2 linked regions of the Massilia litorea genome follow. The protein of the gene in region 1 interacts with the protein of each later gene in a pairwise test. Links are inferred from orthologs where the notes say so. Each region holds a gene or a part of one and is shown on either strand. Other genes may lie near its edges.

What was found.
Region 2: the proteins of gyrA (region 1) and gyrB interact in binary tests that used the Escherichia coli proteins (3 or more experiments, as listed by UniProt). The link is inferred for Massilia litorea from one-to-one orthologs.

The regions. Positions count from the first base shown.
Region 1 is NZ_CP062941.1:5,013,369-5,020,575, forward strand. The notes cover bases 3,392-6,602. They hold gyrA (DNA gyrase subunit A), read right to left. Parts: upstream 6,211-6,602; coding sequence 3,592-6,210; downstream 3,392-3,591. Other genes in these bases: serC (3-phosphoserine/phosphohydroxythreonine transaminase), read right to left, coding at 3,392-3,522. Also shown: LPB04_RS22500 (prephenate dehydrogenase), read right to left, coding at 1-26; hisC (histidinol-phosphate transaminase), read right to left, coding at 26-1,129; pheA (prephenate dehydratase), read right to left, coding at 1,153-2,223; more of serC, read right to left, coding at 2,434-3,391; outer membrane protein OmpA, read left to right, coding at 6,608-7,207. UniProt on the Escherichia coli protein: A type II topoisomerase that negatively supercoils closed circular double-stranded (ds) DNA in an ATP-dependent manner to maintain chromosomes in an underwound state.
Region 2 is NZ_CP062941.1:1,071,847-1,081,146, forward strand. The notes cover bases 1-3,064. They hold gyrB (DNA topoisomerase (ATP-hydrolyzing) subunit B), read left to right. Parts: upstream 1-313; coding sequence 314-2,815; downstream 2,816-3,064. Other genes in these bases: dnaN (DNA polymerase III subunit beta), read left to right, coding at 1-207; LPB04_RS04790 (HlyD family secretion protein), read left to right, coding at 2,990-3,064. Outside these bases: more of LPB04_RS04790, read left to right, coding at 3,065-4,285; LPB04_RS04795 (peptidase domain-containing ABC transporter), read left to right, coding at 4,334-6,475; LPB04_RS24335 (HNH endonuclease), read left to right, coding at 6,669-7,367; LPB04_RS04805 (acyltransferase family protein), read right to left, coding at 7,374-8,525; LPB04_RS04810 (ATP-binding domain-containing protein), read right to left, coding at 8,668-9,300. UniProt on the Escherichia coli protein: DNA gyrase negatively supercoils closed circular double-stranded DNA in an ATP-dependent manner to maintain chromosomes in an underwound state.

The sequences.
Region 1 (7,207 bases):
CCGACGACAACGACCTTGCCCAGCATTAGCTCAGCGCCTTCTTGAGTGCTTCGATGAAGGTCGCGTTCTCCTGCGGCAGGCCGATCGAGATGCGCAGCCACTGCGGCAAGCCGTAGGCGCCGACCGGACGCACGATCACGCCCTGCTTCAGCAGCGCCAGGTTGACGCGCGCACCGGCCCCGTCATCGTCGCCGACGCGCACCAGCACGAAATTGCCGAAGGAAGGAACGTATTCCAGGCCGAGTTCCTCGAAGGCGGCAGTCATCTGCCTGTAGCCCGCGGCGTTGTTCTCGGCGCCCTTCTTGAGGAACTCCTTGTCGTTCAGCGCCGCGATCGCCGCCGCCTGGGCCAGCGAATTGACGTTGAAAGGCTGGCGGATGCGGTTCATCAGGTCAGTGACTTCCGGCTGCGCGATCGCAAAGCCCACGCGCAGGCCGGCCAGGCCATAGGCCTTGGAGAAGGTGCGCGAGACGATCAGGTTCGGGTACTTGCGCACCCAGTCGGCGGATTCGAACTGGTGTTCGGCGGCCAGGTATTCGTTATAGGCTTCGTCGAGCACGACGACCACGTTCGCCGGCACCTGCTTCAGGAAGGCTTCGATCTCTTGCGCGCCGATAAACGTGCCGGTCGGGTTGTTCGGGTTGGCGACATACACCAGGCGCGTGTCCGCTTCGATCGCGGCTGCCATGCCTTGCAGGTCGTGGCCGTAGTTCACGGCCGGGACCACGATCGCGCGCCCGCCCACGCCCTGCGTGGCCAGTGCATACACCGCGAACGAGTACTGCGCGAACACGACCGACTCGCCCTTCTGGACGAAGGCATGGGCGGCGATTTCGAGGATGTCGTTGCTGCCGTTGCCGAGCGTGATCCAGTCGGCCGGCACGTCGTAGCGCGCGGCCAGCGCGGCTTTCAGTTCGAAGCCGTTGGCATCCGGATAGCGGCCGAGGTCGGCGGCGGCCTGCGCCATCGCGGCCTTGCTTGACTCGGGCACGCCGAACGGATTCTCGTTGGAGGCGAGCTTGACGATGCTGGCTTCATCTAAACCGAACTCGCGGGCGACTTCAGCGATGGGTTTGCCGGCCTGGTAAGGGGCGATGGCGCGGACGTATTCTGGACCGAATTTCGACATGGACTAGACTCAAAAAGTAGATATTAGAGGCCGACCGGGTAGGAACCCAGCAGCTTGAAAAAGGCGGCGTTGTCGTGCAGTTCCTCGAGGGCGCGCGCGACGGCTTCGTCCTGGCGGTGACCCTCGACGTCGACATAGAAGTAATACTCCCAGGTGCCGATGCGTGCCGGACGCGATTCGAAGCGCGTCATCGACACGCCATGCGTCGCCAGCGGCGCCAGCAGTTTATACACGGCGCCCGCCTTGTTCGGCACGGCCAGCACCAGCGAGGTGCGGTCGCGTCCCGACGGGCTGGTCTGCAGCGAGCCGATCACGGAAAAGCGGGTGCGGTTGTGCGGATCGTCCTGGATGTGGGCCTGGACCACGCCCAGCTGGTACTGCTCGCCCGCCATCTCGCTGGCGATCGCCGCCACGGTCGGGTCGCGGCTCGCCAGGACCGCCGCTTCCGCGTTGGAGGCCACGGCGCGGCGTTCGATGTTCGGGTGGTGCAGGTTCAGCCAGACCTGGCACTGCGCCAGGGCCTGGGAATGCGCGCAGACGACGGTGACGCCGTCCATGCTGCCGGTCTTCGTCATCAGGCTGTGGTGCACGGGGATCGAGACTTCGCCCGAAATCGCGGTGGTCGTCGCCAGCATCAGGTCGAGCGTGCGGTTGATGGCGCCCTCGGACGAGTTCTCGACCGGGACCACGCCGAAGTCGGCGGTGCCGGCTTCCGTTGCGCGGAATACCTCGTCGATCGAGGCGCAAGGCAGGCCTTCGACGGCGTGGCCGAAATGTTGGTAGACGGCCTGCTCGCTGAAGGTGCCGGCCGGTCCCAGGTAGGCGACGGTGACGCGCTTTTCCAGCGCGCGGCAGGCCGACATCACCTCGCGGAAGATGGTCTGCACGTCCTGGTTTTTCAGCGGGCCCGGATTGCGGTCGGCGACGCCGCGCAGCACCTGCGCTTCGCGCTCGGGGCGGAATACGGGGGCGGCGGTTTCGGCTTTCACGTGGCCGACTTCCTGGGCGATGCGGCCGCGCTGGCTGAGCAGGTCCAGGATTTGCGCGTCGATCGCGTCGATCTGCTGGCGCAGTGGGGTGAGTTTGTCTGTCATGGTGTGCTGATAAATGGCTGCTGTTTTATTTGGTGGCCGTTGCGTAACGTAGGGTGGGCACTCGTGCCCACGCGGTCACCGGCTGAACTGTTGCGGCTCGTCCGTGGCCCGTTACCGGGTGCAGGTGGTAAGCACCGGCACGTACGCGTGGGCTCGAGAGCCCACCCTACGGCGCACAACCGCCGCGGATTGGAAATCCACCGCCGGGTTTTACCGCCCCGCAAACTCGTTCAAATAATCGACCAGGGCCTGCACCCCTTCGATCGGCATCGCATTGTAAATGGATGCCCGCATGCCCCCGACGGACTTGTGGCCCTTCAGCTGCAGTAGCCCGCGCGCCTTCGCGCCGGCCAGGAATTGGTCATTCAGTGATTCGTCGCGCAGATAGAACGGAATATTCATGCGCGAGCGGCACGACTCCTCCACGCGGTTGCTGTAGAAATCGTCGCGATCCAGCGCCTCGTACAGCAGGCGCGCTTTCTCGATATTACGCGCTTCCATCGCCGCCACGCCACCCTGGCGCTTGAGATGGGCGAATACCAGGCCGGCGATATAGATCGCATAGGTCGGCGGCGTATTGAACATCGACTCGTGCTCGGCCACGTTCTTCCAGTGGAAGGCGGACGGACAGGCCGGCAGCGCGTACTCCAGCAAATCCTCGCGCACGATCACCAGCGTCAGGCCGGCCGGGCCGATGTTCTTCTGGGCGCCGGCGAAGATCACGCCATATTTCGACACGTCGATGACACGCGACAGGATGTGCGAGGACATGTCCGCCACCAGCGGCACGCCGTCCAGGGGCTGCGGCACGAAGTTGTACTCGACGCCGTCGATCGTTTCGTTGGTGCAAACGTGCAGGTAGGCCGCGCCGTCGGTGAGTTTCCAGGTGGCTGGATCTGGTACGCGCGTAAACCCCTCGGCCTGGCTCGAGGCGGCGACGTTCACCTGCGCATAGCGCGCCGCTTCCTTGATCGATTTGCCCGACCACGAACCCGTGTGCACGAAATCGATGGTGCCCGGCTGGGCTACGCGTCCCAGCAGGTTCAGCGGGATCACCGCATTCTGGCCCAGTCCCCCGCCCTGCATGAACAGGATCTTGTAGTTCGCAGGGACGGCCAGCAGCTCGCGCAGGTCGGCCTCGGCCTGTTTATAAATCGAGATGAATTCAGGGCCGCGATGGCTCATCTCCATCACCGACATGCCGCTGCCGTGCCAGTCGAGCATTTCGCTGGCGGCTTGTTGCAATACTTCCTTGGGGAGGACGGCAGGTCCTGCCGAAAAATTGAATACGTGGGTCATGCGGTCCTTTCGCCCTGGTTTGATTGGTTCTAAAAAAAACGCCACCCGCGCAGGGTGGCGTTCGCTGGCTTATTCCGGCGCCGCTTCGAGCTCGACCTCTTCCAGGTCCGTCTCGACGATACGTTGCAGGCCCGACAGCTTGGTGCCGTCCTCGACCGCGATGAGCGTGACGCCCTGGGTCGCACGGCCCATCTCGCGGATCTCGGACACGCGGGTGCGGATCAGCACGCCGCCGGTCGTGATCAGCATGATCTCGTCCGTGGTGTCGACCAGGGTTGCGGCCACGACTTTACCGTTACGTTCGGAGGTCTGGATCGCGATCATGCCCTTGGTGCCGCGGCCGTGGCGGGTGTACTCCGTGATCGGGGTACGCTTGCCGAAGCCGTTCTCGGTGGCGGTGAGCACCGACTGCTGCTCGTTCTCGGCCACCAGCAGCGCGATGACCTGCTGGCCCTCTTCCAGGTTCATGCCGCGCACGCCGCGCGCGGTACGGCCCATCGGGCGCACGTCGTTCTCGTCGAAACGCACGGCCTTGCCGCCATCCGAGAACAGCATCACGTCGTGCTGGCCGTCGGTCAGCGCCGCGCCGATCAGGAAGTCGCCTTCGTCCAGGTCGACCGCGATGATGCCGGCCTTGCGTGGATTGCTGAAGTCCTTCAGCGGCGTCTTCTTCACGGTGCCGAGCGAGGTCGACATGAAGACGTAATGGTCTTCCGGGAAGGTGCGGTTGATGCCCGACAGCGGCAGGATGACCGTGATCTTCTCGTTGTCCTGCAGCGGGAACATGTTGACGATCGGCTTGCCGCGCGAATTGCGCGAACCCTGCGGCACTTCCCAGACCTTCAGCCAGTACATCCGGCCGCGGTTCGAGAAGCACAGCATGTAGTCGTGCGTATTCGCGATGAACAGCTGGTCGATCCAGTCCTCGTCCTTCGTTGCCATCGCCTGCTTGCCGCGGCCGCCGCGCTTCTGCGCACGGTATTCGGCGATCGGCTGCGACTTCATGTAGCCGGTGTGCGACAGGGTCACGACCATGTCCTGCGGCGTGATCAGGTCTTCGGTATCGAGGTCGCTGGCGTTGTGCTCGATGGCCGAACGGCGCGCATCCTTGCCGTTTTCGGTGTAGTCGTTCTTGATCTGGACCATCTCGTCGCTGATGATGGTCGTCACGCGTTCCGGACGCGACAGGATGTCGAGCAGGTCGGCGATGTGGGCCATCACCTCTTTGTACTCGTTGACGATCTTGTCCTGCTCCAGGCCCGTCAGGCGCTGCAGGCGCATCTGCAGGATTTCCTGGGCCTGCTCGTCCGACAGTTTATACAGGCCGTCGGCCTGCATGCCGTAGTGCTTCGGCAGGTGCTCCGGACGGAAGGCCTCGATGCCGCCGATCGTGCTGCCCTCGGCGGTACGCAGCAGCATCTCGCGCACCAGGGACGAATCCCAGGCGCGCTGCATCAGTTCCATCTTCGCCACCGGCGGCGTCGGCGCGGCCTTGATGATGGCAATAAAATCGTCGATGTTGGCCAGCGCGACGGCGAGACCTTCGAGCATGTGCCCGCGCTCGCGCGCCTTGCGCAGTTCGAACACGGTACGGCGCGTGACGACTTCGCGGCGGTGCGACAGGAAGCACTCGAGCATCTGCTTGAGGTTCAGCAGCTTCGGCTGGCCGTTGACCAGCGCCACCATGTTCATGCCGAAGGTGTCCTGCAGCTGGGTCTGCTTGTACAGGTTGTTCAGCACCACTTCCGGCACTTCGCCACGCTTGAGCTCGATGACGACGCGCATGCCCGACTTGTCGGACTCGTCGCGGATGTCGCTGATGCCCTCGAGCTTTTTGTCGCGCACGTTCTCGGCGATACGCTCGAGCAGCGATTTTTTATTTACCTGGTAGGGCAGTTCGTCGATGATGATCGCAATGCGGCCGCCATCCTTGCCATACTCTTCGAAGTGGGTCTTGGCGCGCATCACCACGCGGCCGCGGCCGGTGCGATAACCGTCGCGCACGCCCGAGACGCCGTAGATGATGCCGGCGGTCGGGAAGTCCGGCGCCGGGATCAGCTCGATCAGCTCGTCGATCGTGCAGTCCGGGTTGCGCAGCAGGTGCTGGGCGCCGTTGATGACTTCCGACAGGTTGTGCGGCGGGATGTTCGTCGCCATGCCGACCGCGATGCCCGAGGAGCCGTTGATCAGCAGGTTCGGGATCTTGGTCGGCAGGACGGTCGGTTCCTTCTCCTTGCCGTCATAGTTCGGCTGGAAGTCGACCGTATCCTTGTCGATGTCGGCCAGCAGCTCGGCGGCGATCTTGTCGAGGCGGCACTCGGTATAACGCATTGCCGCGGCGCTGTCGCCGTCGATCGAGCCAAAATTGCCCTGCCCGTCGACCAGCGTGTAGCGCAGCGAAAAGTCCTGGGCCATCCGCACCAGCGTGTCGTAGATCGACGAGTCGCCGTGCGGGTGGTATTTACCCATGGTGTCGCCGACCACGCGCGCGCACTTCACGTAAGGACGATTGAAGTTGTAATTACTCTCGTGCATGGAGAAGAGCACGCGCCGGTGCACCGGCTTCAGGCCATCACGCACATCCGGCAACGCACGGCCCACGATCACGCTCATGGCGTAATCGAGGTAGCTCTTGCGCATCTCTTCTTCGAGGGAAATAGGGACTGTTTCTTTTGCGAATTGATCCATTGTGCGGGTCGACTGCTTTCAGGCTAATGGTTATGAGTTCCAACGGATGATTCTACCATGCACCTATACAGTGAGCGACATTTGCCGAAGAGACAATCCACCCTTGTTTCATGCACAATTGTTGAGCTGACACATGCACGTCATAAACATTCGTCAAGCTGTCGTACACTACAGGGACGTTGTTGCGCAGAAACAACGCGCACCACGCCATGCATCGTGATTGCGCAGGCGCCGGTCGTACGGATATGGCGAATGTGGCAAAATGGCCGAGAAGTTAATTGCTTGTTTCATAATGCGAAACGAACATGTCCGGAAATGATGTTAATATTCTGCCTACGTTGTCGCAAATAATGAAATTTCGCAGCGAAAAGATTTAAAACCGAAAGGAACGAAAAATATGAAGAAGATTGCAACCCTCATGCTCGCGGCTACGGCAGCGATGGCTGGCAGTGCGTTCGCTCAGAGCGCTCCGCCGTACGCGCCGCTGACCACCGACATCCAGGCGAACAAGCCGTACAGCGCGTACGTCCAGGACAGCCGCGGCGTGATCGCGCGCGATCCTTTCGGCCTGTGCTGGCGTACCGGCTACTGGACCCCGGCCGACGCGGTCCCAGGCTGCGATGCGCCGCTGTGCGTCCCGCCTGAAAAGCTTGAAAACGGCAAGTGCGTGGCCCCACCGCCACCACCGGTCGAAGCCGCACCGGCGCCTGCCCCAGCCCCTGCACCAGCACCGGCACCAGTGCCGACCTCGGAAAAGGTGAGCTACTCGGCTGACGCCTTCTTCGATTTCGACAAGGCCGTCCTGAAGCCTGAAGGCAAGAAGTCGCTCGACGAGCTGACCTCGAAGCTGGGCGACATGAACCTGGAAGTCATCATCGCCGTCGGCCACACCGACTCGATCGGCACCGATGCCTACAACCAGAAGCTGTCGATCCGCCGCGCCGAATCGGTCAAGGCTTACCTGCAGAGCAAGGGCATCGACGCCAACCGCGTCTAC
Region 2 (9,300 bases), 3.9 Mb from region 1 along the record:
CAGGAAGAAGCGGTCGAAGAACTCGAGATCGACTACGGCGGCGACCAGATCGACATCGGTTTCAACGTCACGTATTTGCTCGACGTGCTGAACAACCTGAAGTGCGACCAGGTGAACATCGCCCTGGGCGACTCGAATTCGTCGGCCCTGATCTCGATTCCCGACAATGGCGATTTTAAGTATGTCGTCATGCCGATGCGCATCTAAAAGATACGCGCATTAATTCGGCGATTCGGGCTGCTGCCTCTTGTTTAATCAAGGTCGCGGCCCGAACTGAGCAGTCTGAATACACAGTTTTTTGAGAAAGCAGTCCATGTCCGATAACACCAACGAAATGCCCCAGTCGCCGATGATGTCGGACGATTACGGCGCCGCCTCGATTCAAATTCTGGAAGGCCTGGAAGCGGTGCGCAAGCGCCCGGGCATGTACATTGGCGATACCTCGGACGGCACCGGCCTGCACCACCTCGTCTTCGAGGTGCTCGATAACTCGATCGACGAATCGCTGGCCGGCTACTGCACCGAAATCCACGTCACCATCCACGCCGACAATTCGATCTCGATCGCCGACAACGGCCGCGGCATCCCGACCGGCGTCAAGATGGACGACAAGCACGAGCCGAAGCGCTCGGCGACCGAAATCGCCCTGACCGAACTCCACGCCGGCGGCAAGTTCAACCAGAACTCCTATAAAGTGTCCGGCGGCCTGCACGGCGTCGGCGTGTCCTGCGTGAATGCGCTGTCGAAACTGCTGCGCGTGACGGTCCGCCAAAAAGGCAAAGTGCACCAGATGGAATTCGTGCGCGGCGTTCCGCAGAACCGCGAAATCGAGATCGTCGACGGCTTCGAAGTCTCCCCGATCAAGGTGATCGGCGAAACGGACAAGCGCGGCACCGAAGTGCACTTCTGGGCTGACGAAGAAATCTTCACGACGGTCGAATTCCATTACGAGATCCTGAGCAAGCGTATCCGCGAACTCTCGTTCCTGAACAACGGCGTCAACATCAGGCTGAGCGACCACCGCACCGGCAAGGAAGAAGTCTTCGCCTTCGAAGGCGGCACCCGCGGCTTCGTCGAGTACATCAACAAGGCGAAAACGGTCCTGCACCCGACCGTGTTCCAGGCCACCGGCGACCGCATGTCCGAGCATGGCACGAATATCTCGGTCGACGTCTCGATGCAGTGGAACGACGCCTACAACGAGCAGGTGCTCTGCTTCACCAACAACATCCCCCAGCGCGACGGCGGCACCCACCTGACCGGCCTGCGGGCGGCGATGACGCGCGTGATCAACAAATACATCGACGAGAACGATTTCGCGAAGAAGGCGAAAGTCGAGATCTCGGGCGACGACATGCGCGAAGGCCTCACCTGCGTGCTGTCCGTCAAAGTGCCGGAACCGAAATTCTCGTCGCAGACCAAAGATAAACTCGTGTCGTCGGAAGTGCGCGGCCCGGTCGAGGAAATCGTGGCGAAAACGCTCACCGACTTCCTGAACGAAAAGCCGAACGACGCCAAAATCATCTGCGGCAAGATCGTCGAAGCCGCCCGTGCCCGCGAAGCGGCTAGAAAAGCGCGCGACCTGACCCGCCGCAAGGGCGTCATGGACGGCCTGGGCCTGTCGTCGAAACTGGCCGACTGCCAGGAACGCGACCCGGCGCTGGCCGAGCTGTACATCGTCGAGGGTGACTCGGCAGGCGGCTCCGCCAAGCAGGGCCGCGACCGCAAGTTCCAGGCGATTTTGCCGCTGCGCGGCAAGGTGCTGAACGTGGAAAAGGCGCGCTTCGAGAAGATGCTGTCGTCGGAACAGATCACGACCCTGATCGCGACCCTCGGCACCTCGATCGGCCCGGACGAATTCAACGTGGATAAACTGCGCTACCACCGCATCATCATCATGACCGATGCGGACGTCGATGGCGCCCACATCCGGACCCTGCTGCTGACGCTGTTCTACCGCCAGATGCCGCAGCTGGTCGAACGCGGCCACATCTATATTGCCCAGCCGCCGCTGTACAAGGTGAAGTCCGGCCGCGACGAGCGCTATTTGAAAGACGACGTCGAGGAAGCGAGCTACATGATGATGGTGGCGCTGAACGGCGCCTCGCTGCTGCCGCGCGAAGGCGCCGAGCCGATCACGGGCGAAGCGCTGGCCGAGCTGGTCCGCCAGTACAACCTGGCCAACGCCATCATGATGCGCCTGACGCGCGTGATCGACCGTGCCGCGCTGACCGCCATCATGAGCGGCGTGACACTGGACATGATGACGCTGGAAGCCGCCGAGGCGTCCGCCAAGGTGATGGAAGCGGCGATCAACGATCCGGCCGTGCGCGTGGTCGTGCGTTCGGACGAGCTCAGCGAAAAGCACTCGCTGCGCATCGAGCGCATGCGCCACGGTAACGTCTACGTGACCTCGATCGACGCCGACTTCGTGCTCAGCAACGACTATGCCGTGCTGGCCAACGCCGCCGCGACCTTCCAGGGCCTGATGGGCGAAGGCGCCATCATGCGCCGCGGCGAAGGCGAGAAAATGAAGGAATTCGCCGTGCGCGAATTCCACGAAGCGATGATCTGGCTGCGCGAAGAAGCCGAACGTGGCGTGTCGAAGCAACGCTATAAAGGTCTGGGCGAGATGAATCCGGAACAGCTGTGGGAAACCACGATGGACCCGACCGTGCGCCGCTTGTTGAAGGTGCAGATCGAAGACGCGATTGCCGCGGACCAGATTTTTACTACGCTGATGGGCGACGAGGTCGAGCCGAGAAGGAACTTTATCGAGTCGAATGCGCTGCAGGCGGGGAATATCGACGTCTGATGTGATCCACGTGTTGTGAATGAACGGCCATGGCGACATGGCCGTTTTTTTTACGCCCAAAAATTGCATAAGCCCTGCGCATGCACTGGTCGAAAGTATTGCAGAAGGTCAATAAAGTAAGGAAGCGCATAGGCTACCGTTCAGTGTTCGCTTTTACATCACTGGCCGACACCGATGAATGCTCCCGACAAGCAGCAAGCGCCGGCAACGGCGGACGCACAGAGCCGCCCCTTGTTCCGCGCGCAAGCCATCGAGCACGCCGGCTCCAGGCAGTACGGCACGGTCATCCTCGCCCATCCCGTCAGTCACCGCGTCCTGACGGCAGTGTTCGTCGTGATCGCCCTGTGTATCGTCGCCTTCTTCTTCCTGTTCAGTACCACGAGAAAGGCCGAGGCGAGCGGCGTGTTGCTGCCGAGTGCGGGCGTGATTCGCGTTACGCCGGTCCAGGCCGGCATCGTCACCGACAAACGGATCAGGGAAGGACAGGCGGTCAAGGCCGGCCAGGTCATGTTCGTGCTGTCCGCCGAGCGCAGCAGCGCCGGCAGCGGATCGGCGGAGAAACGCGTCTCCATGCTGCTCGAAAGCCAGCTCGCCAGCCTGCGCACCGAACTGAAGCAGTCGGAAATACAGGGTAGCCAGCGCATTGCCGCCGCCAGGCAGCGGGCACGCGACCTGGCGCTGGAAGCCGAACGCGCCCTGGGCCAGATCGGCTTGCAGACCAAACGCGTCGCGCTCGCCGAGCAGTCCTTTACACGTTTTGCCGAGCTGGCGGCGACCAGCTATATCTCCGCCGCGCAATTGCAGGACAAGCAGGGCGAACTGCTCGACCAGCGCCAGCGGCTGGCCGATCTCGAACGCGTGCATGCCGCCAGCGAACGCGAACGGGACGCGGCGCAAGCGAACCTGGCCGACCTCGAACTGCAGGCGCAGCGTGAAACGAGTGCCCTGGGCCGGACCCTGTCCTCGCTCGAACAGAACCTGACGGAAAACGAAGCACGCAGGGAAATCCTCGTGCGCGCGCCCGTCGATGGCGTGGTGACGGCGATTGCGGCCGAACTCGGCCAGACGATTGCGCCCAGTACCACCCTGGCTTCGGTCCTGCCCCACGGTGCGCAACTGGAAGCCGAAATCTATGTTCCCTCGCGTTCGATCGGCTTCGTCAAGCCCGGCATGCTGGTGCTGCTGCGCTACCAGGCCTATCCCTACCAGAAATTCGGCCAGCACCGTGCGCGCGTGCGCGAAGTGGCCGATACCTCCATGCTGCCCCAGGAACTGGGACTGCCACAGACGCCCTCTTCGGAACCGCTCTACCGGATCCGCCTGACCCTGGACTCGCAAACGATCACCGCCTACGGCAAGCCATTGCCCTTGAAGTCAGGAATGGTCATCGATGCCAGCATCCATCTGGACCATCGCCGCCTGGTTGAATGGATTCTGGAACCACTGTTCAGCATTACCGGACGCGGCTGACAACCCGCTCCGGAACAACGCAACGGCAGGACCCTTTACGAGACAGCCATGAAACTCAAGAATTCCCCGCAGTATTCGTTTTGGCGCCGCAACCGGCTTCCTCTCATCCTGCAAACCGAAGCGGCCGAATGCGGCCTGGCCTGTCTCTGCATGGTGGCCAGTCATTTCGGCCACCGGCTCGATCTGGCCAGTCTGAGGGCGCGCTTTTCGGTGTCATTGAAGGGGACGACGCTCAAGGGTGTCATGAACATGGCGCAGGGCCTGGCGCTGCAGACCCGCCCCTTGAAACTCGATATCGACAAGCTGCCGCAGCTGAAAATGCCCTGTATCCTGCATTGGGACATGAATCATTTCGTCGTACTCAAAAGCGTATCGACCACCCACGCAATCGTTCATGATCCCGCGGTCGGCGTGCGCCGCCTGCCGCTGAGCGAGTTTTCCCGGCATTTCACCGGGGTCGCACTGGAATTGCAACCGACGACCGAATTCGTCAGGCAGGACGAGACGCAGAATTTTCCCTTGCTGTCATTGATGGGCCGGGTGACCGGTTTGCGCCGCGGCCTCATTCAATTATTGCTGCTCGGGCTGGCGCTGCAATTGTGCGCCCTGGTCGCGCCCTTCTATATGCAATGGGTGATCGACGAGGCCATCCTCGTTTCTGATCGCGACTTGTTGACGGTGCTCGGCATCGGCTTTTTACTGCTCGTGGTGCTGCAGACGGCAATCGGTGCGGTGCGCGGCTGGATCACGACCGCGCTTGCGACCGACCTGAATTTCCAGTGGTTCGGCAACGCCTTCGCCCACCTGATGAAGCTGCCGCTACCCTATTTCGAAAAACGCCATACCGGCGACATCGTCTCGCGCTTCACCTCGATCCACACCATCCAGCACAGCCTGACGACCCAGTTCGTCGAGGGAATCATCGACGGCGTACTCGTGCTTGGCACGCTGGCGATGATGTTCACCTATAGCCCGAAGCTTGCGGGGGTCGCCTGTATCGCCGTGCTCCTGTATGTCCTGTTGCGCCTGGTGATTTTCGGCGCGCTGCGCGACGCCACCGCCGAGCAGATCATCCACGCGGCCAAACAGCAAACCCACTTCCTGGAATCGGTGCGCGGCATCCAGAGCATTCGCCTGTTCGGCCGCAGTGAAGAGCGGCGCGCCAGCTGGATGAATGCATTGGTCGACCAGTTCAACGCCGACCTGCGCATCGCAAAGCTCGGCATTACCTACCAAAATGCGAATGCATTCCTGTTCAACAGCGAACGTGTGCTGGTGATCTGGCTCGCCGCAACCCTGGTGCTGGACAACACGCTGTCGGTCGGCATGCTGTTCGCTTTCATCAGTTACAAGGACCAGTTCAGCAGCCGCATGACCAGCCTGGTCGACAAGGTGTTCGAACTCAAGATGCTGCGCCTGCACGGCAACCGGCTTGCCGACATCGTCATGACCGAGCCCGAGGTAAGCAGCCAGGACTTTGAAATCGACACAAGCGCAATCACTCCCTCGATCGAGTTCCGGAACGTCTCCTTCCGCTACGGCGATGGCGAAGCGTTTATCCTCAAAAACCTGAATCTGGTGATTCCCGCGGGCGAATGCATTGCCGTGACCGGCCCCTCCGGCTGCGGCAAGACGACGCTCATGAAACTGTTACTGGGTCTGCTCGATCCGGTGGAAGGCGAGATTCTGATCAACGGCATCAAACTGCAGCAACTCGGCGCAGCCAATTTCCGCAACCTGATCGGCACCGTGATGCAGGACGACGGCCTGTTCGCCGGCTCGATTGCCGACAACATCAGTTTTTTCTCGCCCACGGCCGATCTCGAACGCGTGCAGGGATGCGCGCAACTGGCCGCCATTCATCCGGAAATCATGAGCATGCCCATGGCCTACAACACCCTCGTCGGCGACATCGGCAGCGGGCTGTCGGGCGGACAAAAGCAGCGTCTCCTGCTGGCGCGGGCGCTGTATAAACAGCCGAAGATCCTGGTACTGGATGAGGCGACCAGCCATCTGGATGTGTGGAACGAGCAAGCCGTCAATGCGGCGATCAAGACGCTCGCGCTGACCCGCGTGTTAGTTGCGCACCGGCCCGAAACGATCGCCATGGCGGAGCGGGTCGTGGTGCTGCAGCAGGGGGCGATCGTGCAGGATCATCGGCAGAGCGAGATTCAGAAGATACGGGCGTGATGTATGGAGCACGCGTGATCACATTCGAGCGCAAACCGATCGATAGATTATTGAAAAGATATTGAACAAACAGTAGACTCCAAGACACCGTGTCCTGGCCTACTGTATGTCTCTTATTCCCGAAGTTTAAACAGCAAGTGCCAGCTCATGGAGCGAAAAAGAGCTGAGGAGCGCAGTAGACGCTTACTTGGTGATGCTTCGTTCGGAACTGAAGGGCGAGCCTTACAACAAGGCCGAAGTCAATCGCCAGCTGCGTGACGGACCGCTTGCAGGTCGAACGAAGGCATCGGTCGAATTCCGCATGCAGAACATCTCGGCGGCACTGTACGAACTCAAGACGCCGTATATCGCCGGCTATCTCCCTGCACGCAATATCGGCACTGCCGTGAAGGAGAAAATGGTCGCGCTGCTCCAACTGCACGACATCGCATTTTTGACCGCTTACGTGCCGACGGCGGATGCGGCTGCATTGGCGGCGCAGGTCTCGACATTGCGCAACCAGGCATACTTGAAGATACCGACAGGCTCGAAGCATCCCCAGCTAGCACTCAAGACCAGCGCCAGCTATGTGCGCGATCCCGCCGTCAAGGCCTGGGTCCTCAAGGTCGCCGACGGAATGTGCGAAGGCTGCGATCAGGCCGCACCTTTTATTGGCAACGATGGATTACCGTACCTGGAAGTGCATCACGTGATGCCTCTGGCGAGCCACGGCTCGGATACCCCGACAAATGCCGTGGCTTTGTGCCCGAATTGCCATCGCCGCTGCCATTACGCGAATGACAGCGACGAGTTCAAACTCCACTTGTACGAAAAGATTCCGCGACTGCGGCTGGAGGTGCCTGAACCGCTCGACGCGGGAACTTATGCGTCGATCGATGTGGGACGGACCTAAGAAAGCTCAGCGTGCCACGACATCCTTGCGCGTCAAGCCGTCGAAGGCCCGCACCGGCCGGGCACCGCCAGCCATGCCGGCCATTCGTCCCAGCGGCGCTTCCACCCAACGGAAAAACGCCGCTCCGCCCGCGAGGCTCGCCGCCCAGGCGATAAGCGTGCCCACTGCCTGCCACGCCACATCCACCGGCACAAACCGTGTAAATGCCGCATTCACCACCAGGCACACCGGGAAGTGCACCAAAAAAATCGAATAGGAGTTCTTGCCAAGCCAGTTCGCCAGCGACCATCCAGTGCTCGAACGAACCCGTACCCGCCCCAGCAGCATCAACACGCACGCCACGCTGAGCGCCACCGCAATCCGGCTCCTGAAATCGAGCGTCAGCGCCGCCAGCGTCGGCACGACCATCATCAGGAACAGCACCACAACAGTACGCGGCTTGCGCGCCGGATCACCGGCCCACCAGGCCAGCATGCCCAAGCCATAGCTGCCGAAGAAATACGGTGCCCACACATCCCAGTCCGCATCGCGGTTGAAGTAGAACAGCGAGGACACGACGACCACCGTCATCATCACAGGCGCGAGCCACGGCCGATGCAGTCCGCCGGACAGGCGCCCGCACAGCCACAACAGCAAGGCAGCCCCCGCATACAGCTGGAAATCGATGGCCACGTACCAGGCACCGGCGGACAAGGATTCGTAACCGAGCACGCTGTGCAGCAGCAGCACGTGCGCGGCCAGTTGCGTCACGCTCGGCGCGCTGGAAATCGATTCGTGCGTCATCCAGGCGGAGGCAATGGCCGAGGCAAGGGCGGCAAGCAAAGTGGCGACGATAAACGGCGGCGCCAGCTTTACATAGCGCCGCCACATGGTGCCAAGCGGGTTGCGTTGCGTTCCCAAGCCTTGCGGCGACAGCGATTTGGCGGCGAGAAAGCCGCCAATGACGAGGAAAATCTGGACAGCGATGCGGGCGTCCCCGGCGAGCCAGTCGAACAAGTCGGGCATGAGCGGCCGCGCACGGTCGGCCATCGGCCCGTAGAAGGCGAGATGATGCAGCACGATCAGCTGCGCCGCGACTGCTTTTAAAAGATTGATCAGGCCAAATTGTGTTTGCTGCGCTCCAGCTGCTGCGGGCACTACGCGACTCTGTACTTCCATCCACATCCCATGCCAGACAACATTGCTCCCAACCTTACCGAAGCGAATGCTGCTGATCTTGCCGAAAGGGCGCCATCATAGCCGAGCATGCAGAATTGTTACCACGCGATACGTTAGCAATTGTTTCAGGATGGGAGGGTATTTACATGCGATCCAGCAGCTGCAAGGACGCCCGATCGCTCATCACCAGCACCAGTTTCAGTCTCGCCCGCGTCATCCCCACAAACAGTTTACGCAGCACGAGATCCGTCATGTCCTCGAAATCGATCTCCGTGAAAATCAGCGCCGGCGCAGACTGTCCCTTGAACCGGTACACCGACTCCGCCAGCAGTCCCCCTTCGCGAAACACCGGATTGCCGAACAGGTCGTACTCCCCCGTGAACGACCGCAGCGTATGCGCATCGCTCAGTTTATCGAGGTTCAGGATCGCCGATTTTTCTCGCCCGCGGAACGAGCAGATCGCGATGTCGTGGCGGCCGAAGCCGGCGGCCAGGCACGACGTCACCGCGCGCCGGGTCTGGGCCAGCATCGCCTCGGTGTTGCCCTCTGGGTAAGTGAGTTCCTCGATGTCGGCCCCTTTAAAAGGGCTGCCGGCTTCGACCGGCTCGCGTGCGGCGCCCATCGATTTGAGCATCTGCACGATCTGGCGCGGACTGCGGTAGTTGGTGTCGGAATGGAGTTTCACCCAGCCCGGCAGGGCCACCATCTGGCGGCCATATAAATTCTGGTCGGGGTCCTCGAGCCAGATCGCGCGGCCGTTCGGCTTGACCATGGC